Regions from separate parts of the Cryobacterium sp. CAN_C2 genome, predicted to be linked through region 3. Evidence: predicted binding sites of a transcription regulator. Region 3 holds the regulator's gene; each other region holds the start of a gene.
The links. The regulator HrcA, encoded in region 3, represses chaperone genes, less so after heat shock. The targets are predictions, from matches to a motif close to TTNGCACTCGNNNNNNNCGAGTGCNAA.

Region 1: the regulator HrcA is predicted to act here: its motif matches at 1,008-1,034, upstream of groES (co-chaperone GroES).
Region 2: the regulator HrcA is predicted to act here: its motif matches at 1,548-1,574, upstream of groL (chaperonin GroEL).

The regions. Positions count from the first base shown of each region.
Region 1 is NZ_JADOUX010000004.1:95,965-101,679, reverse strand. Features, by position in the region: gene IWX77_RS04945 (class I SAM-dependent methyltransferase) at 1-979, opposite strand, end outside; gene groES (co-chaperone GroES) at 1,105-1,401, shown strand; gene rarD (EamA family transporter RarD) at 1,488-2,432, shown strand; gene IWX77_RS04930 (ABC transporter substrate-binding protein) at 2,484-3,191, shown strand; gene IWX77_RS04925 (ABC transporter substrate-binding protein) at 3,319-4,620, shown strand; gene IWX77_RS04920 (ABC transporter ATP-binding protein) at 4,810-5,577, opposite strand; gene IWX77_RS04915 (ABC transporter ATP-binding protein) at 5,564-5,715, opposite strand, start outside.
Region 2 is NZ_JADOUX010000015.1:15,919-21,633, forward strand. Features, by position in the region: gene groL (chaperonin GroEL) at 1-1,504, opposite strand, end outside; gene IWX77_RS12215 (DUF3048 domain-containing protein) at 1,646-2,695, opposite strand; gene IWX77_RS12220 (cold-shock protein) at 2,773-2,976, opposite strand; gene IWX77_RS12225 (LytR C-terminal domain-containing protein) at 3,242-3,805, opposite strand; gene IWX77_RS12230 (DUF3263 domain-containing protein) at 3,888-4,208, opposite strand; gene msrB (peptide-methionine (R)-S-oxide reductase MsrB) at 4,478-4,879, shown strand; gene IWX77_RS12240 (nitroreductase family protein) at 4,880-5,557, shown strand; gene IWX77_RS12245 (DMT family transporter) at 5,669-5,715, opposite strand, start outside.
Region 3 is NZ_JADOUX010000006.1:44,208-49,922, forward strand. Features, by position in the region: gene dnaJ (molecular chaperone DnaJ) at 1-532, opposite strand, end outside; gene hrcA (heat-inducible transcriptional repressor HrcA) at 602-1,621, opposite strand; gene IWX77_RS06855 (DUF4870 domain-containing protein) at 1,849-2,331, shown strand; gene IWX77_RS06860 (DUF4870 domain-containing protein) at 2,420-2,791, shown strand; gene hemW (radical SAM family heme chaperone HemW) at 2,820-4,043, opposite strand; gene IWX77_RS06870 (DUF1990 family protein) at 4,105-4,755, opposite strand; gene lepA (translation elongation factor 4) at 4,761-5,715, opposite strand, start outside.

The DNA of each region.
Region 1 (5,715 bases), on a different contig from region 3:
CGAACGGCGTTGGCGTGAGTGTGTCATTGGTCAGGTAGGCGATGCCCTCGCTGAGCATACGAGCATTCAGCGAGCGGGCCAGGTCGCCAATCAGGCGCGCCCGAATGACCGTGCCGTCAGGTTCGTAGACGTAATTGCCCAGTTCGCCCACGGGCGCGTCTTCGCTGTCGTCGGGAGCGGTCAGCTCTTGGGCGCCGCCAGCGGTCAGCAGCAGTGCCGATCGACGGATGCCGGGGCGCGCGAGGGCGCCAAACCACAGCCCCATCTCCACCAACTGGCCATCGACCGACACCCATTGGGCTTCGGCGTCGACCGGAATCTGATCGCGGTCATGACCGGGACCGAGCTTCATGCCGAGCGGCAGAGTTGTGGCGAGCAGGTAGGCGAAGTCGAGTGCGGGGGAGTAGTCCTCGGAGCGGGTCAGCCTCGTTGTGTTGCTATGCCCGCTCGTGCGACGGGCCGGGTCGAGCCAGACCGCGTCACAGCCGGTCAGATCGACAGTCTCGGCGTCGGCTTGCAACGCCTGAGCGTTCGGAAACGGCGCAAGGTTGAAGCTCGCTACGGTCGCCGTCACCTCGTCGGCATCAACGGCCAGGACCGGTAGATCCAAAGCGGCGAGGGCCATCGCGTCACCGCCGATTCCGCAGCCCAGGTCGGCAACCCGGGATGGGTGGCCGAGTGCGGCGGACAGTCCGGCGAATCGGCCGGCGTGCAATGCGGCGACTCGCAACCGGGTCGCCTGTTCCAGACCGGCTTCGGTGAACAGCATCCGCTCGGCAAATTCACCGAACTTGCCAACGGCTTTCGCTCGAAGGCGGGACTGGCTGAGCACGGCCGACACGAGCCCGGGCGCATGCCCGGCCCTACGCAGATCGGTGATCAGCTTGAGTACGTCTCCGTTGCTGTCGTACGGCGGCAGGGAGTCCAGCAGCCGTAAACTCGCGGGGGACAGCAGCTCGACGAGTTCGGTTCGATCCATGCTGCAACGCTACCAAAATGACCCCCTTCTGGCACTCACGTTGCGTGAGTGCCAGAAGCCCCCTAAACTTCACTTGGCACTCTCGCTGTGAGTCTGCTAACCCAAATCTTAGAAAGAGGTCAACCGTGTCGGTCTCCATCAAGCCGCTCGAGGATCGCATCGTCATCAAGCAGGTCGATGCCGAGCAGACCACCGCATCAGGTCTGGTCATTCCGGACACCGCGAAGGAAAAGCCCCAGGAGGGCGAAGTCGTTGCAGTCGGCCCCGGCCGCATTGACGACAACGGCAACCGCATTCCCCTCGACATCGCCATCGGCGACAAGGTCATCTACTCCAAGTACGGCGGAACCGAGGTTAAGTTCGGTGGCGATGACCTGCTGGTTCTCTCCGCTCGCGACGTGCTCGCCGTGGTCGTACGCTGAGTAGTTTCTTCACCACCTAGTCCCTAGACTGAAGCTCCCGAATGGCGTCGCCATTCGGGAGTTTTTGTGTTTTCAGGAGATCATTCATGACGGATGCTGCCGCACCAGCCCGCACGGCAGCCCGCTCCACGCACCGCACCGGGCTCATCTTCGGCGGCCTCGCCTACGCTCTGTGGGGTGTGCTGCCCCTCTATTTTCTGCTGCTCACGCCCGCGGGTGCCTTTGAGATCGTGGCCTGGCGGGTGTTGTTCTCCCTGGTCTTCTGCGCCCTGATCATCACGGTCACCCGCACGTGGACCGTGCTCGGGCGGGCCCTGCGGCAGCCGCGTCTGGTCTGGATCATGGGCCTGGCCGGTGTCTTCATCTTCATCAACTGGCAGACCTATGTGATCGCCGCGACCACCGGACACGTCGTCGAAGCGGCGCTCGGCTACTTCATCAACCCGATCGTCACGGTGCTGCTGGGCGTCTTCGTGCTGCGCGAACACCTGCGTCGGCTGCAGTGGATGGCCATCGGAATCAGCTTTCTCGCCGTGGTCGTGCTCGCCGTGGGATACGGCTCGCTGCCCTGGATCTCGCTCATTCTGGCGTTCTCCTTCGGGTTCTACGGCCTGATCAAGAAACGCGTCGGCCCGAGCGTCGACGCCGTGACCGGTCTCACCCTCGAGACCGCGTGGCTGGCCCCCGTTGCCGTCGTGCAACTTCTCGTCGTTTCGGGAATGTCCGGGCTCACCTTCGGCACCGTGTCGCCCTGGCACACGGCGGGCCTGCTCGCGGCCGGTGTCATCACCGCGGTTCCGCTGCTGTTGTTCGCCGCGGCCGCCCGGCGTCTGCCGCTGACCGTGCTCGGGCTCATTCAGTTCGTGGCTCCGGTGCTGCAGTTTCTCGTGGGTGTATTCATTTTGAACGAGGCGATGCCGCTCCAACGCTGGGTTGGATTCGGACTGGTCTGGGTCGCCCTGATCATCTTGACGCTCGACATGGTCGCCTCCGGTCGCGCTCCGCGCCGCAGTGCCCTCGAACCGGCCTGACCAGCCGATACGCTGAACCGACAGCCTTCCAGCTCGTACCAAAGGATTCTGATGCCCCGTCGTCCGCTCGTCGTCGTCGTTCTGCTGGCAGCCCTGGCTCTGGCCGGGTGCACGAGCGCACCGGCGGCCAAGCCGAGCTCCACCCCGGTCGCGGTCGTGACGACCGCACCGAGCGGCGACGGAACGCTGAGCATCGGCACGCTGTTTCCGATGACCGGTGACAACGCCGCGAGCGGCGCCGCCCAGGTCGCCGGCACCGAACTCGCCGTGCGCGATATCCTGGCCGAGCAGACCACGCCCACCCGAGCCGTGCAGCTCATTCACCGCAACTCGGCCGGCGACCTCGCCGCGGCCTACGTCGACCTCGCGGCGCGCGGCGTCGACCTCGTGCTGTGGGACGCGACGACGACGTTACCAGCGGAAGCCGAGGCATCCGTGGGCAACGCCGCCATCGTCGCCCTGATCGATTTCGCAAACGGGGGCACGCCGCTCGCCGCCGCCGATGCGTTTACCGCGCGCCTGAAGACCGCTGACCCCGGCCTCGCCGGCACCGCGGGCGGCGCGGAAGCCTACGACGGGGTGATGACGGCCGCCCTGGCCGCCGTCATCACGGGCGACGATGGCGGCGCCTCGCTCGAAGCGGGCTGGCCCCGGGTGACGTCTGGAAGCGCCGTGTGCACCTCTTGGGGGGAGTGTGTGCTTGCCCTGAGCGAGACGCAAACCGTTGATTATCAGGGGATTACCGGCCGTCGTTCGTAACGATTTGATCGCTTTACACGGTTGTGACACGAACAGGTAGGTTTCGGGGCCTGTGATTGCCTACTCTGACACCACGGCAGTCAATCGGCTGACCAGACTTACCTCTCTTCAACCATCAAGGAGCAACATGAGCGTATTCGCGAAGGCCTCGGCCTCCCGCTCAGTTCGTACCCTCGTTACCGGCGTCGCCCTCATCGGCGTGAGTGCACTTCTGCTCACCGGGTGCAGCAACGGTGCCGCTACGGCACCGAGCGAATCCGCAGCCCCCGCTGCAGGTTCTGCTGACTTCAAGACGGTCGAGGCCGGTGATCGCAATCTTTCCCTGAAGATCGGCACCATCCTCCCACAGAGTGGTGGACTGGCCTTCCTCGGCCCGCCCGAAGAAGCGGGCGTTCAGCTCGCTGTACAGGACGTCAAGGACGCAAACCTCGGGATCGACATCGAAGCGATTCTTCGCGACTCGGGCGACACCACGACCGACACGGCGACCGTTTCGGTGACCGACCTGCTCTCGCAGGACGTTTCGGCCATCATCGGTGCCGCCTCGTCGGGCGTGACCAAGACCGTGATCGATCAGATCACCGGGGCAGGGGTTGTGGAGTTCTCTCCGGCCAACACCTCACTCGACTTCACCAACTACGCGGACAAGGGCCTGTACTGGCGTACCGCCCCCTCTGACCTGCTGCAGGGTGAGGTGCTCGGCAACCAGATCGCTGATGACGGCGTCAGCACGCTCGGTCTCATCGTCCTCAACGACTCGTACGGAACCGGCCTCGCCAAGGTGCTCACCGAGACCTTCGAAAGTTCAGGCGGCAAAGTCGTCGCGACCTCGCTCTTCAACGAGGGTGACTCCAACTTCGCGGCGCAGATCTCCGAGGTGACCGCCCAGAACCCTGACGCGATCGCCCTGATCACCTTCGACCAGTCCAAAATCATCGTTCCCGCGCTCGTCGGTTCGGGCTACCCCGGTGGGAAGCTCTACTTCGTTGACGGAAACCTGAAGGACTACAAGGCCGACTTCGCTGCCGGACTCATCACCGGCTCGAAGGGCACACTGCCCGGCCTCGACGTTGGAACCCTGGGAAATTTCACCGAGCGCCTCCTCAAGATCGACCCCACTCTGACGGACTACAGCTATGCGGCTGAGTCCTATGACGCGGTCATCCTGATCGCCCTGGCCGCCTATGCAGCCAACGACACGTCGGGTCAGTCGATTGCCGACTACCTCCGCCAGGTCTCGGGCGGCACCGGCGACGGTACCAAGGTGACGGACTTCAAGTCCGGCGCCGAGGCACTCGCCAAGGGTGAGCAGATCAACTACGACGGATTCTCCGGCCCGATCACGTTCGACAAGAACGGCGACCCGACCGAGGCGACCATCGGAATCTACGAGTACAAAGCCGACAACACGTACACCCGCATTAACTAGTCAGCGCCGGCCTTCGGGCGTGGCAGGAAGGGCCCCGACTCCGGTTGGGGCCCTTTTGCGTGCCCTGACCCGTTGTGGTCGAACACGTCGAGACCACAAACGATGCCGCCGAGGGCAGTGGGAACACAGAAGCGGCGCCCGAGAGACTCTCGGGCGCCGCTGAGAAGCTGCTGGGGGCGGTTCTGCGGGTTAATCCTGCCCGAGGGTGCCCAGGTACAGGCCGATGACCTTGGGGTCATTCAGCAGCTCGCGGCCGGTGCCGGTGTAGGCGTCGCGGCCCTGGTCGAGCACGTAACCGCGGTCACAGATCTGCAGGCAGCGACGAGCGTTCTGCTCGACCATGATCGTCGTCACCCCCGCCTTGTTGATCTCCTTCACCCGCAAGAAAGCCTCATCCTGGCGCACCGGAGAGAGGCCGGCACTCGGCTCGTCGAGCAGCAGTACGTGCGGTCCCATCATCAGCGCGCGGCTCATGGCGACCATCTGGCGTTCGCCACCCGAGAGCGAACCCGCGCGCTGCGACATGCGCTTGCCGAGCTCCGGGAAGATCTCCGTGACGAATTCCAGCCGCTCCACGAGACCCTTGGGCTTCTGAAAGATCCCCATCTCGAGGTTCTCGCGAATGGTCAGGGTGGGAAACACGTTGTTGTTCTGCGGCACGAAACCGACACCCTGGGCGACGAGCTTGTTCGCCTTGAGATTGGTGATGTTGTTGCCGCGCAGCAGAATCTCGCCGTCGCGCACTTTCACGAGGCCGAAGATCGCCTTGAGCAACGTCGACTTGCCGGCACCGTTCGGACCGATGATGCCGATGAGTTCGCCGTCGTAGGCGGTGAGCGAACAGGAGTTGAGAATGTTCACACCGGTCACGTAGCCGGCGGTGACGGTCTTGACCTCGACGACCGCGTTCCGGGTCTTGGTCGGAGCCGGCACGGCCAGCGGGTCAGCGTTCGTCATTGAGCAACTCCTTTATGGCTGACACGTTCTCGGTTTCGGCGCTGAGGTCTTCGCCGATGTCCTCGTCGTGGTGCTGTCCGAGGTAGGCGTCGATCACCGCTGGGTTCTTCATGACTTCGTGCGGGTCGCCCTCGGCGA
Region 2 (5,715 bases), on a different contig from region 3:
GCGCGGAGCGGGTGACCTTCACCGGGTCATTGATGCCGGCAGCGAGCATGTCAACGTACTCGCCGGTGGCGGCGTTGAGGCCCCATCCGACGGGCAGGTTGCGCACCTTGTCGGCGACAACGCCGGGCTCGAGGCCCGCGTTGAGCGCGATCTGCTTGAGCGGAGCGTCGATGGCGACGCGCACGATGTTCGCGCCCGTTGCCTCGTCGCCGACCAGTTCGAGCTTCTCGAACGCGGTCTTGCCAGCCTGGATGAGTGCAACGCCACCACCGGCGACGATGCCCTCTTCGACGGCAGCCTTGGCGTTACGCACGGCGTCTTCGATGCGGTGCTTGCGCTCCTTGAGCTCAACCTCCGTAGCGGCTCCGGCCTTGATGACAGCAACGCCGCCAGCAAGCTTGGCGAGGCGCTCCTGGAGCTTCTCGCGGTCGTAGTCGCTGTCGGTGTTCTCGATCTCGGCACGGATCTGCGAGACCCGACCGGCGATGGCTTCGACGTCGCCGGCACCCTCAACGATCGTGGTCTCGTCCTTGGTGATGACGACCTTGCGGGCGTTACCAAGCAGGTCGAGGGTCACGTTCTCGAGCTTGAGGCCGACCTCTTCCGAGATGACCTGTCCACCGGTGAGGATGGCGATGTCCTGCAGCTGAGCCTTGCGACGGTCGCCGAAGCCCGGAGCCTTGACGGCGACGGACTTGAAGATGCCACGGATCTTGTTCACAACGAGCGTGGCCAGGGCCTCGCCGTCGACGTCTTCCGCGATGATGAGGAGCTGCTTGCCGGTCTGGATGACCTTGTCCACGATGGGGAGCAGGTCCTTGATGTTGGAGACCTTGGAGTTGACGATCAGGATGTAGGGGTCTTCGAAGACCGCTTCCTGACGGTCGGGGTCGGTGACGAAGTACGCCGACAGGAAGCCCTTGTCGAAGCGCATGCCCTCGGTGAGCTCAAGCTCGGTGCCGAAGGTGTTCGACTCCTCAACGGTGACGACACCTTCCTTGCCGACCTTGTCGATGGCCTCGGCGATGATCGCGCCGATTTCGGTGTCGCCGGCGGAGATGGACGCGGTGGCCGCGATCTCTTCCTTGGTCTCAACCTCTTTGGCGTTCGCGATGAGCTCGGCGATAACAGCAGCCGTGGCCTTCTCGATGCCGCGCTTCAGGCTGATCGGGTCGGCGCCGGCTGCGACGTTACGCAGGCCTTCGCGAACCAGCGCCTGGGCGAGGACGGTTGCGGTGGTCGTACCGTCGCCGGCAACGTCATCCGTCTTCTTGGCGACCTCTTTGACGAGTTCCGCACCGATCTTCTCGTACGGGTCGTCGAGCTCGATCTCCTTGGCGATGGACACACCGTCGTTGGTGATCGTGGGGGCGCCCCACTTCTTCTCCAGAACGACGTTGCGGCCGCGCGGGCCGAGGGTGACCTTGACGGTGTCGGCGAGAATGTTCAGGCCGCGCTCAAGCCCACGACGGGCCTCTTCATTGAATGCAATGATTTTTGCCATATGTGTAACTCGTCCCTCCCGGACGTTCCAAACGATGATGGGGTTAGCACTCAGATGACGAGAGTGCTAAGACGATTCTGGCACTCTGGGGTCGAGAGTGCAAGCGAGCAACGGGGCTGGCGTGCGGCTCGTGGCCGACGGTCAGGGAACGAGGTCAGCCGAGCCGGTTCCGTTGGGCACGAGCTGAAACCAGGTATTGCCCGGTGCCAGCCGAATTGTCACTCCGTTGGCATCGACGAGGCGGATCGGTGCGGTCTGGGAGTCTTTGCTCCAGGTGGCCGCGAGGGTCTTTCCACCGGTCGAGATCGACGCTTCGCCCGAGGCGATGAGCTCGGTCTTGGGGATGCTCTGGTCGACGGTGACGTTCACTCGCAGCACGACGACGTTGGTGGCTCTCAGCTGGGCGCCGTCGGCACTGAGGTCGGGTGCGCCGTCCTGGGCACGCAGGTAGGCGACGGCTTCGGCGTTCCAGGTCCAGCTGCGGGCACTCGAGGTCGAGAATCGGGTGTTGATCACTGAAATCGGGGTGCCGTCCACGAAAGCGGATGCCCCGGCGGGCGCGGGCGCATAGGCGTACTGCTGCACGGGCGGGGCGACGGCCGCGTTGCGGTTGACGAATTCCGCGGCGGCGAGGATGACATTGTGCGGGGCCGCAGTGGCTTTCGAGCGGGAGAACAGGCCGGTCCTGTCGTAGTCGAAGATGGCACTGATCTGGCCGGTCGCGTTCATCGCGTCGACGAAACGTTGCTGCCCGCCCGAAAAAGCCACGAGGCCGCCGAAGGGAGCGATGATGTCGGGGTCCATCGGGCGAATCGATCGCACCGGGCCGACCTGGTCGGGGATGCTGGACTGCCACACCGCGACGTAACGGGTGATGCCGCCCTCGACCAGTTCTTCGAACACAAGGTCGGTGCGATCGATCGCGACCTGCGGACGGGCCGCAACATGGTTGTCGACCTTGGCCGCGAGTGACGGGTGAACCGACGACTCGGCTGCGACGGTAATCCCGGTCAGCGGTGCGATCTCCGTGGCGGCGGGGGCGACGTACGTCGAGGTCCAGGCGGGGTCGCCCGGCGTGGCGGAAGGCGCCGGAGTGCTGCCGGTGCATCCGCTCAGCAACAGTGCCGGCACGAGGAGGGCGAGCAGACGCGCGGTCTGCATCGGTTTAGCGGTGCGGGCTGTCTTTTTCATGGTCACCGGTAAACACTAACGCCGCCCGTTGCAGCGGGCGGCGTTAGGTGGGGGACAGACCCCGTTGGCGGTCTGGGTCAGGCCGGTCGAACCGATTCAGCCTGCGGGCCCTTCGCTCCGGCACCGACCTCGAAAACGACCTGCTGGCCTTCTTCGAGAACCTTGTAACCGCTCATGTCAATGGCGGAGTAGTGGACGAAGACGTCCTGGCCTCCCCCGTCGACAGTGATGAAGCCAAAACCCTTTTCAGCGTTAAACCATTTAACGGTTCCGTTCGCCATGTGGTACTCCTTGCTCAATTTCGACGGCAACGGCCCATTGGCTGTTCCGGGCCCTGCCGCAGAGACTGCGTTCATTGTGTGCGAGCAGCAAATCCCCGAGAGCAAGTCTTCTGTTGCAAGTTACCTTGGGCGAGCGTTCTTGATCCGGGCGGGTATTGCCCGAACAAAATGTGTGACCAAGACCAGATAATACTGGAGTCACAGCGGAAGAAAAGGGGCTTGACGAATCAGAGCGTGCCCACTAATTATTAGTGTTGGCTTCGGATCAGCCGGCCGGAATAACGTAATCGTTGCCAACGACGACAGTCAGGGCTGCGCCTGAATCGACGAAGCTGGTGGAGAGCACAATCTTCGAGCCCGGCAGCGATGCGGCGATACCTTGGGCGGCACCTTCCTGGCTCGCATCGACGTAGTAGATCACGGTGGTCGGTTCGGTGTCGGCGCTCGCGTTGCCCACGGCGCTGACCACCCAGCCGGCAGCGGTGAGCGTGTCACTGACGGATGCTGCGACACCGCCATTCGCGGATCCGTTCAGCACGTTCACGGTCAGCGCCGGGTCCACGGTCGCTTCGGCGCTGGGGATAACGGTCTCGGTGGGGGTCGGGGCCGCGCTGGCGGAGGGTAGCCCGGGAATGTTGGAGAAGTCGAGGCGATTGTTGATTGCAAAGATGCCCACGACGCCCACGACGATCAAAAGCACGGTGGCGCCGAGCGCCCACCAGAATCCGATCCAGCCGCGGCCCTTCCGGCCCGGGGCGCGGTGGGCGCCCACCCGGTCGAGGGCGTGCGTGTGGGTGTCGAAACGGTCTTTCTCAAATTCTCGCGCCATAGTGGTTGGATCCTAGGTTGGCCGGCCGGGCTGGAATCGAGCGGAAGCCGCGGCCGGTGTGCTGGCGGAAAGCGGGTGGGTGCTAGTCGTGCGTGGGCAGCGAACGACTGGCGCGTGCCTCGGATCGCACGGAACGCATCCGCTGCAGTCGTTTCACGAGCATCGGGTCAAAGGCCAGCGCCAGCGGTGAATCAACCAGTGCCCCCAATACTTGATAGTACCGGGCGGCCGACAGGCCGAAGGTGGCGCGGATGGCCTCTTCTTTGGCGCCCACGTGCCTCCACCATTGCCGTTCAAACGCGAGCACGGCTTCGTCACGCTCGCTCAGCTGCCTCGGAACCGGGGTGCTGGCGGAGGGCAGCGCAGAGGTGGGTGGTTCTGGGGTCGGTGTTCTCTCACTCATTGCTTGCATCTCTCCCCCAGGACAGTTTCGACGGTTCGTCCGCCGGGCTCATCCTATTTGTGGGCGGCTGGATGTTGCCTCCGGCACGCCCGGAACGGCGCAGTCGAGCGAGCGTGTGGCGGCCGTCTCGTCGTCGATGGGCAACCGATGGGGTGCCGTGCAAACGCTGCAAAACGGCCGCGCCCGGAATGCGCGTGTGGCCGCACGAGTTTAGGCTGGGTAGACGCTGTCCGGCCTCTACGGCCAGCCGGAACGAAGGGATATCCACCATGGACTACGCAATCAAGAAGTCAAACAGCGAGTGGCGCTCCGAACTGGGCCCGGAGAAGTTCGCGGTGCTGCGCGAGGCTGGCACCGAACGCCCCGGAACCGGCGAACTGCTCGACGAGGGTCGGGCCGGCATTTATACCTGCGGTGCCTGCAACGCCGAACTGTTCAAGAGTGGCACCAAGTTTGATTCCGGTTGCGGCTGGCCAAGCTTCTACGAATCGGTGCGGCCCGAAGCAGTCGAACTGCTCGAAGACCGCTCGCTCGGCAGCGTGCGCACCGAGGTGCGCTGCGCGAACTGCGGCTCGCACCTGGGGCACGTTTTTCCCGACGGATTTGGCACCCCGACCGGCGATCGCTACTGCATGAACTCGATCTCGCTCAACTTCACGCCCGCCGAGTAGATGGTCGAGCCAGACCCGCTCGTCGAGTCTTATCCGCTGGTCGAGCCGAACCCATTGGTCGAGCTTGTCGAGACCACAAACGCCGTCAACGACATGGTCTCGACCAGCTCGACCAGCTCGACCACCGTGCTCAGACCCGTCCTGGCCGCGGTGCAGCGGCGGCGCTCGCACTCCAAGGTGACGGCGCTCGCGCCCACCCGGGCGGAGCTACTGCCTCTCGTGGTGGCGGCGGCGCGGGTGCCCGATCACGGCGCGTTGCGGCCGTGGCGGCTGCTCGAGTTGCGCGGCGAGGCCCGCGAGCGGCTGGGAGAGGCGTTTGTGGCGGCATCCACGTGTGAAGGTAGCGACGCGATCAAGCTGGCGGGCAAGCCGCTGCGAGCTCCGCTGCTGATTGCGGTCGTCGCGGCGCGGCGCGTGAGCGACAAAGTGGCCGGCTGGGAGCAGGATGCTGCGGCGGCGGGTGTTGCGCACCTGCTCACGCTGCTGCTCAATGACTCCGGCTGGGGCGCGATGTGGCGCACCGGACCGTTTGTGCGCACCGCTCCGGTGCGGGCGCTGCATTGCCTTGAGGCCAACGAAGAGCTGCTCGGCTGGCTCTATGTCGGTGGTGTTCCGGCGGGATCGAAGCCGGGCGTGCGGATGTCGATCAACCCCGAGGAGTTTCTCACCGTGCTTTAGCCCCGTTGGTCGAGGCAAAACCCGTTGGTCGAGCTTGTCGAGACCATATCGTGCACGGATTATGGTCTCGACAAGCTCGACCAACGAACAACGACCAGCGTATCTCGACGGTTAGCCGACGTGGCCGGGGCGACGCCACCGCACGGCGGCGATGACCA
Region 3 (5,715 bases):
GGCTCGACGTCATCACGTTGCCGAGCAGGGAACGCACCGCACGCTGGATGCTGCCGGTGCCGTGGCAGATGTCGCAGGTGATGGGTGACGTGCCCGGGGCACAGCAGGAGCCCTTGCAGGTGTCGCAGACGATTGCAGTGTCGACCGCGAGGTCGCGGTGCGTGCCGAAGATGACCTCATCGAGGTCGAGTTCCACCCGAATCAGGGCGTCCTGGCCACGTTCGCGGCGGGAGCGCGGGCCGCGGCCGCTGCCTCCGCCGCCCCCGCCGAAGAATGTCTCGAAGATGTCACCGAAGTTGCCGAAGTTCTGGCCGTCGAAGCCACCGTTCTGGCCGCCCTGGTCGTACTTTTGGCGCTGTTTGGCGTCGCTGAGCACGTCGTAGGCGTGGGTGATGCTCTTGAACCGTTCCGAGGCTTCGGCGCCGGGGTTCACGTCGGGGTGCAATTCGCGGGCGAGGCGGCGGTACGCCTTCTTGATTTCGTCGGTGGTCGCGTCGCGGCTAACGCCGAGAGCTTCGTAGTGGTCAGCCAAAGGGTGGCTCTCCTTGTTGTTCTGATGGTTGTTCGAAATGGTGGCGGTACCGCGCGGGCGGCGAAAGTTTTAGGTCTCGCCGAGCAGGCGGGAGAGGTAGCGGGCGACGGCGCGCACCGCCGCCATGTTGTTGGAATAGTCCATGCGGGTCGGCCCGAGAACCCCGAGACGGGCGAGGTTGCCGTTCGCGGTGTAGCCGCTGGTGAGCACGCTCGCCTCGGGCAGGCCGAAGGCCGCATTTTCGCGGCCGATGCTCACCGACACGCCGTGCTGGTCGGTCTCCATCTCGCCGAACAGGCGCAGGAGCACCACCTGCTCTTCGATGGCTTCAAGGACCGGGTAGATGCTGCCGGAGAAGTCGTCTTCGGTGCGCACCAGGTTCGCTGCGCCGGCCATGACGAGTTTGTCCTGGCGATTGGCGCCGACCTGGTCGGCGAGGGTACTCGTGATCAGGTCGACGATCGGCTGCAAAGCGGGCGCACCCGGCCAGATGCTCGCGGCGAGGGCAGCGCTCGCTTCGGCCATGCACAGTCCGACGACCGCGACATTGAGGCGGGCACGCACCTCGCCGAGCGTCTGCTCGTCGAGTGCACGTGGCAGGTCGATCACTCTCTGTTCCACCCCGCCAGAATCGGTGATCAGCACCGAGAGGATGCGTGTCGCGGTCAGCGGGACGAACTCGATGTGGCGCACTTTGGCGCGCGACAGCGAGGGGTACTGCACGAGCGCGACCTGGTGGGTGAGCTGCGAGAGCAGTCGCACGCTGCGCACGAGCACCTCGTCGAGGTCGGCGGAATGGCCCAGAAACGTTTCGATCGCCTGGCGCTGGGCCGAAGTGAGCGGGCGCAGATCAGCGAGATGGTCGACAAAAACGCGGTAGCCCTTGTCGGTCGGAATGCGCCCCGACGAGGTGTGTGGCGCCGCGATCAGCTCTTCTTCTTCGAGCAGGGCCATGTCGTTGCGAATGGTGGCGGCGGAGACGCCGAAAGAGTGCCGGTCGACGATGGATTTGGAGCCGACGGGTTCACGGGAGGCGACGTAGTCCTGCACGATGACGCGCAACACATCGAGGCCACGGTCGGAAACCATTGCGCCCGCCTTCCTGATTCTCCGGTATCGCTTCAGTTGAGCGGATGCCGCAACCTCGCGCCCTGGTGGGCACGCTGGAACGCAGCTTTGCCGGCACATCGTTGGCACTCGCAACCACTGACTGCCAATCCTATCGCGACCGGCTGGAAACGCCCATTGCCAGTATCCCGAACCAAGCGTTAAATTACCGATGTATGCTCCCATTGTTTTTAGCGAAAGGCACGATCATGAGTGATCCACAGGCACAACCTCCCGGAGATTCCAACTATCGTGAGCCGAATGCCGGCCAGCCGGGATACGGCCAGCAGCCCGGCGGGCAACCCGCGGGAAGCCCGTACGCCAACCCGGTGGTCGCGGCACCACTCTCCGAGGCCGACGATCGACAGTGGGCCTCCTTTGCGCACCTCGGCGGCATCCTGAGCTTCCTGCCCTCCCTGATCATTTGGCTGGTCTTCAAGGACCGCGGTCGCCTCACCAATATCGAGGCGAAGGAGGCGCTCAACTTTCAGATCACCCTGCTGATCGGCTATGTCGCGATTAATGTACTATCGTTTATTCTCGCCATCGTCACCTTCGGAATCGGTGGACTGATCATCGGGCTGGCCTGGCTGCTCTGGGTGGCCGGGGTCATTTTTTCGATCATGGGCTTCCTGAAGGCCAAGGAAGGCCAGAATTATCGGTATCCGTTCGCCCTGCGTTTGATCAAATAACAGTTCGCAGTGCTTTTCGACAGGGGGCGATTACTCTGGGAGTCACTGGCACTGCCGTGCCGGCGCCCGGTCGTAATCAGGAGCACCCATGTCTGAGCAGAACCCATACCAGTCGACACCTCCCACCCCCATGAGTCCCGCCGACGAGAAATTGTGGGCGACACTGATCCATGTCGGCGGCATCCTCTTCAGCTTTCTGCCGGCGCTGATCGGCTACCTCGTGCTGCGGGATCGCGGACCCTTCATCCGCGCGCACACTGCGACCGCGCTGAACTTTCAGATCTCGTTCTACATCTACGCCGCCGTGCTGGTGCCCATCAGTATCGTCACACTCGGCATCGGCAGCGTTCTTTACGCACCGCTCTTCATCATTGCGCTCGTATTCATGATCATGGCGGCCCTGGCGGCCAACCGTGGCGAGGGCTACAGCTATCCGCTCACCATCAGGTTCGTCAGCTGACAGCGCGCAAGCATGAGTGGTGCGGGCGCTAGTCGCTCAGCCGCCGCACCACGGCGTCGGCCAGCAGCCGTCCGCGCAGGGTCAGTTCGATTGTTCCGGCGAGGGCGGCCCGCGCGTTGACGAGCTCATCGGCGATGAGCCCGGCGACCTCGGTGCGGCCCGACGCCGACAGCGACGCGACCAAAATACCGGTGCGGATGCGGCTTTGCAGCAGGATACGCTCGAGCTCACGGGTCGGCGCGTCGAGCGTCTCGCGCCCGGCGGCCGGCGAGAGGCCCCCGAGGGTGCGTTCGGCGTAGGCCGCCGGATGCTTGACGTTCCACCAGCGCACGCCGCCGACATGGCTGTGCGCGCCGGGGCCGACGCCCCACCAGTCCTGGCCGGTCCAGTACGCGAGGTTATGGCGGGACCGGTGCGCGTCCGTCGCGGCCCAGTTGCTGACTTCGTACCAGTCGTAGCCGGCGGCGGCGAGGAGTTCGTCGGCCAGCTCGTAGAAGTCGGCCTGCTGGTCATCGTCGGTCGGCGCGATCTCGCCGCGGCGAATCTGCCGCGCCAGCTTGGTGCCGTCTTCAACGATCAGCGCGTACGCGCTCAGGTGGTCGGGGTGCAGACTGAGAGCCTGCTCGAGGCTCGTGCGCCAGTTCGCGAGCGACTCCCCCGGCGTGCCGTAGATGAGGTCGAGGCTCACGTCGAGGCCGGCGCCGCGGGCCCACTCGACGACGAGCGGTACCCGCTCGGGATCGTGGGTGCGTTCGAGCGTCGCGAGCACGTGCGGCACCGCGGACTGCATGCCGAACGATACCCGTGTGAATCCGGCGTCGGCGAGGGCGCCGAGGTAGGCCGCGTCGACCGAGTCGGGGTTCGCCTCGGTGGTGACTTCCGCGCCCGGCTGGAAGCCCCACTGGTCGCGCACGGCACCGAGCATGCGGGTCAGGTCGGTCACCGGCAGTAGTGTCGGCGTTCCTCCCCCGAAAAACACCGTCGAGACGGGGCGTTCCGGCACGCCCGATGCGGTCAGGATGCGTGCGGCCGCCTCCACCTCGAGCATGGCCTGGCTGGCATAATCGCTCTGTTTGACCCCGCGCAGTTCGGTCGCGGTGTAGGTGTTGAAGTCGCAGTAGCCGCAGCGTACCCGGCAGAACGGCACGTGCAGGTAGACGCCGAAATCGCGCCCGAAGGCGTCAACGGCCGCCGAGGCGGGAAGGAGGCCATCGTCGGGTGCTGGATCGCCGACGGGGTGGGGTCCGGCCATGGGTAGTGCTCCAGTACGTCGAGGTTGTGCAATGTTTTGGCACTGCTATTTGATGGCGCTGCTACGTGATAGCACCCACGGGATGCAGGGCCCGCAGGTACAGCCGGGTGAATTTGGCCTGCTGAAAGCGCAGCATTGGCCAGGCCAGGCGGTAATACCACGTGCTGGCCTTCGAGAACGAGCGAATGGTCAGCCAGACCGAATCGTCGTCCCGGTGTTCGACGATGAAGGATTCCTCGCCGCTTTCCGGATGACCGGCCAGGGTGCCGTAGGCGAACCCGATGCGGGCGACCTCGTCGATCACGTAGACAACGCGCACCGGCGCGGTCACGCTGAACAGCCAGACCTTAATTTTCAGCGTCGCCGTCATGCCGTTGGCAATATACGGCGTGCCGTCATCCGCAAAAGTCGCCTCGTTGACCGGATGCTGCTGGCCGGCTGCCGGGGTGCCGTCCGGCTGAAAGGTCACCGGCGTGTACTGCACACCGGTACCGCTTTCGAGGTCGGTGACCTCCATGCCGCTGCCGCGCTGGATTCCCCACGTCATCAGCAACTTGGTCGCGGCTTGAAACCGCTCCTGGGAGCTGCCGAGCTTGACGCTCTGCTCCATCGGGCGGTAGCCCCGGGGCGGATAGCTCATCAGGTCGGGAGCGAGCGTGCCACCGATGGCGGCATAGCTGACGGCGGCGTCGGTGAAGGTGGCCCTGCGCACGCGCTTTACCTCTTGTCTTTCGTCTCGATGTCCCCCGAGAGCGCGGCGATGAAGGCCTCTTGGGGAACTTCGACGCGACCAACCATCTTCATGCGCTTCTTGCCTTCTTTCTGTTTCTCGAGCAGCTTACGCTTGCGCGAGATGTCACCGCCGTAGCACTTGGCGAGCACGTCTTTACGCATCGCCGAGATGCTCTCGCGGGCGATGATGTGGGCGCCGATCGCGGCCTGAATGGGCACCTCGAACTGCTGGCGCGGGATCAGCTTGCGCAGGCGTCCGGTCATGAGGGCTCCGTAGGCGTAGGCCTTGTCGCGGTGCACGATGGCGCTGAACGCGTCGACCTGCTCGCCCTGCAGCAGAATGTCGACCTTGACCAGGTCGGCTTCCTGCTCGCCGGAGGGCTCGTAGTCGAGTGAGGCGTAGCCGGCGGTGCGCCCCTTGAGCATGTCGAAGAAGTCGAACACGATCTCACCGAGCGGCATCGTGTAGCGAATCTCGACGCGGTCTTCGCCAAGGTATTCCATACCGAGCAGGGTGCCGCGGCGGCTCTGGCAGAGCTCCATGATCACGCCCACGTAGTCTTTCGGCGCGAGAATGGCCGCCTTGACCATGGGCTCGAGTACCTTGGCGATCTTGCCGGTGGGATACTCGCTCGGGTTGGTGACCGTAATGGTGCGCTTGTCGTCGGTGGTGACCTCGTAGGGCACGCTCGGTGCGGTCGTGATGAGATCGATGTTGAATTCGCGCTCGAGGCGTTCGGTGATGATCTCGAGGTGCAGCAGGCCCAGAAAGCCGCAGCGAAAGCCGAAACCAAGGGCGACCGATGTCTCCGGCTCGTATCCAAGACTCGCGTCGGAGAGTTTGAGCTTGTCGAGGGCTTCGCGCAGCGCCGGGTAGTCGCTGCCGTCGATCGGGTACAACCCCGAGAACACCATGGGCTGGGGTTCGTTGTAGCCGGGC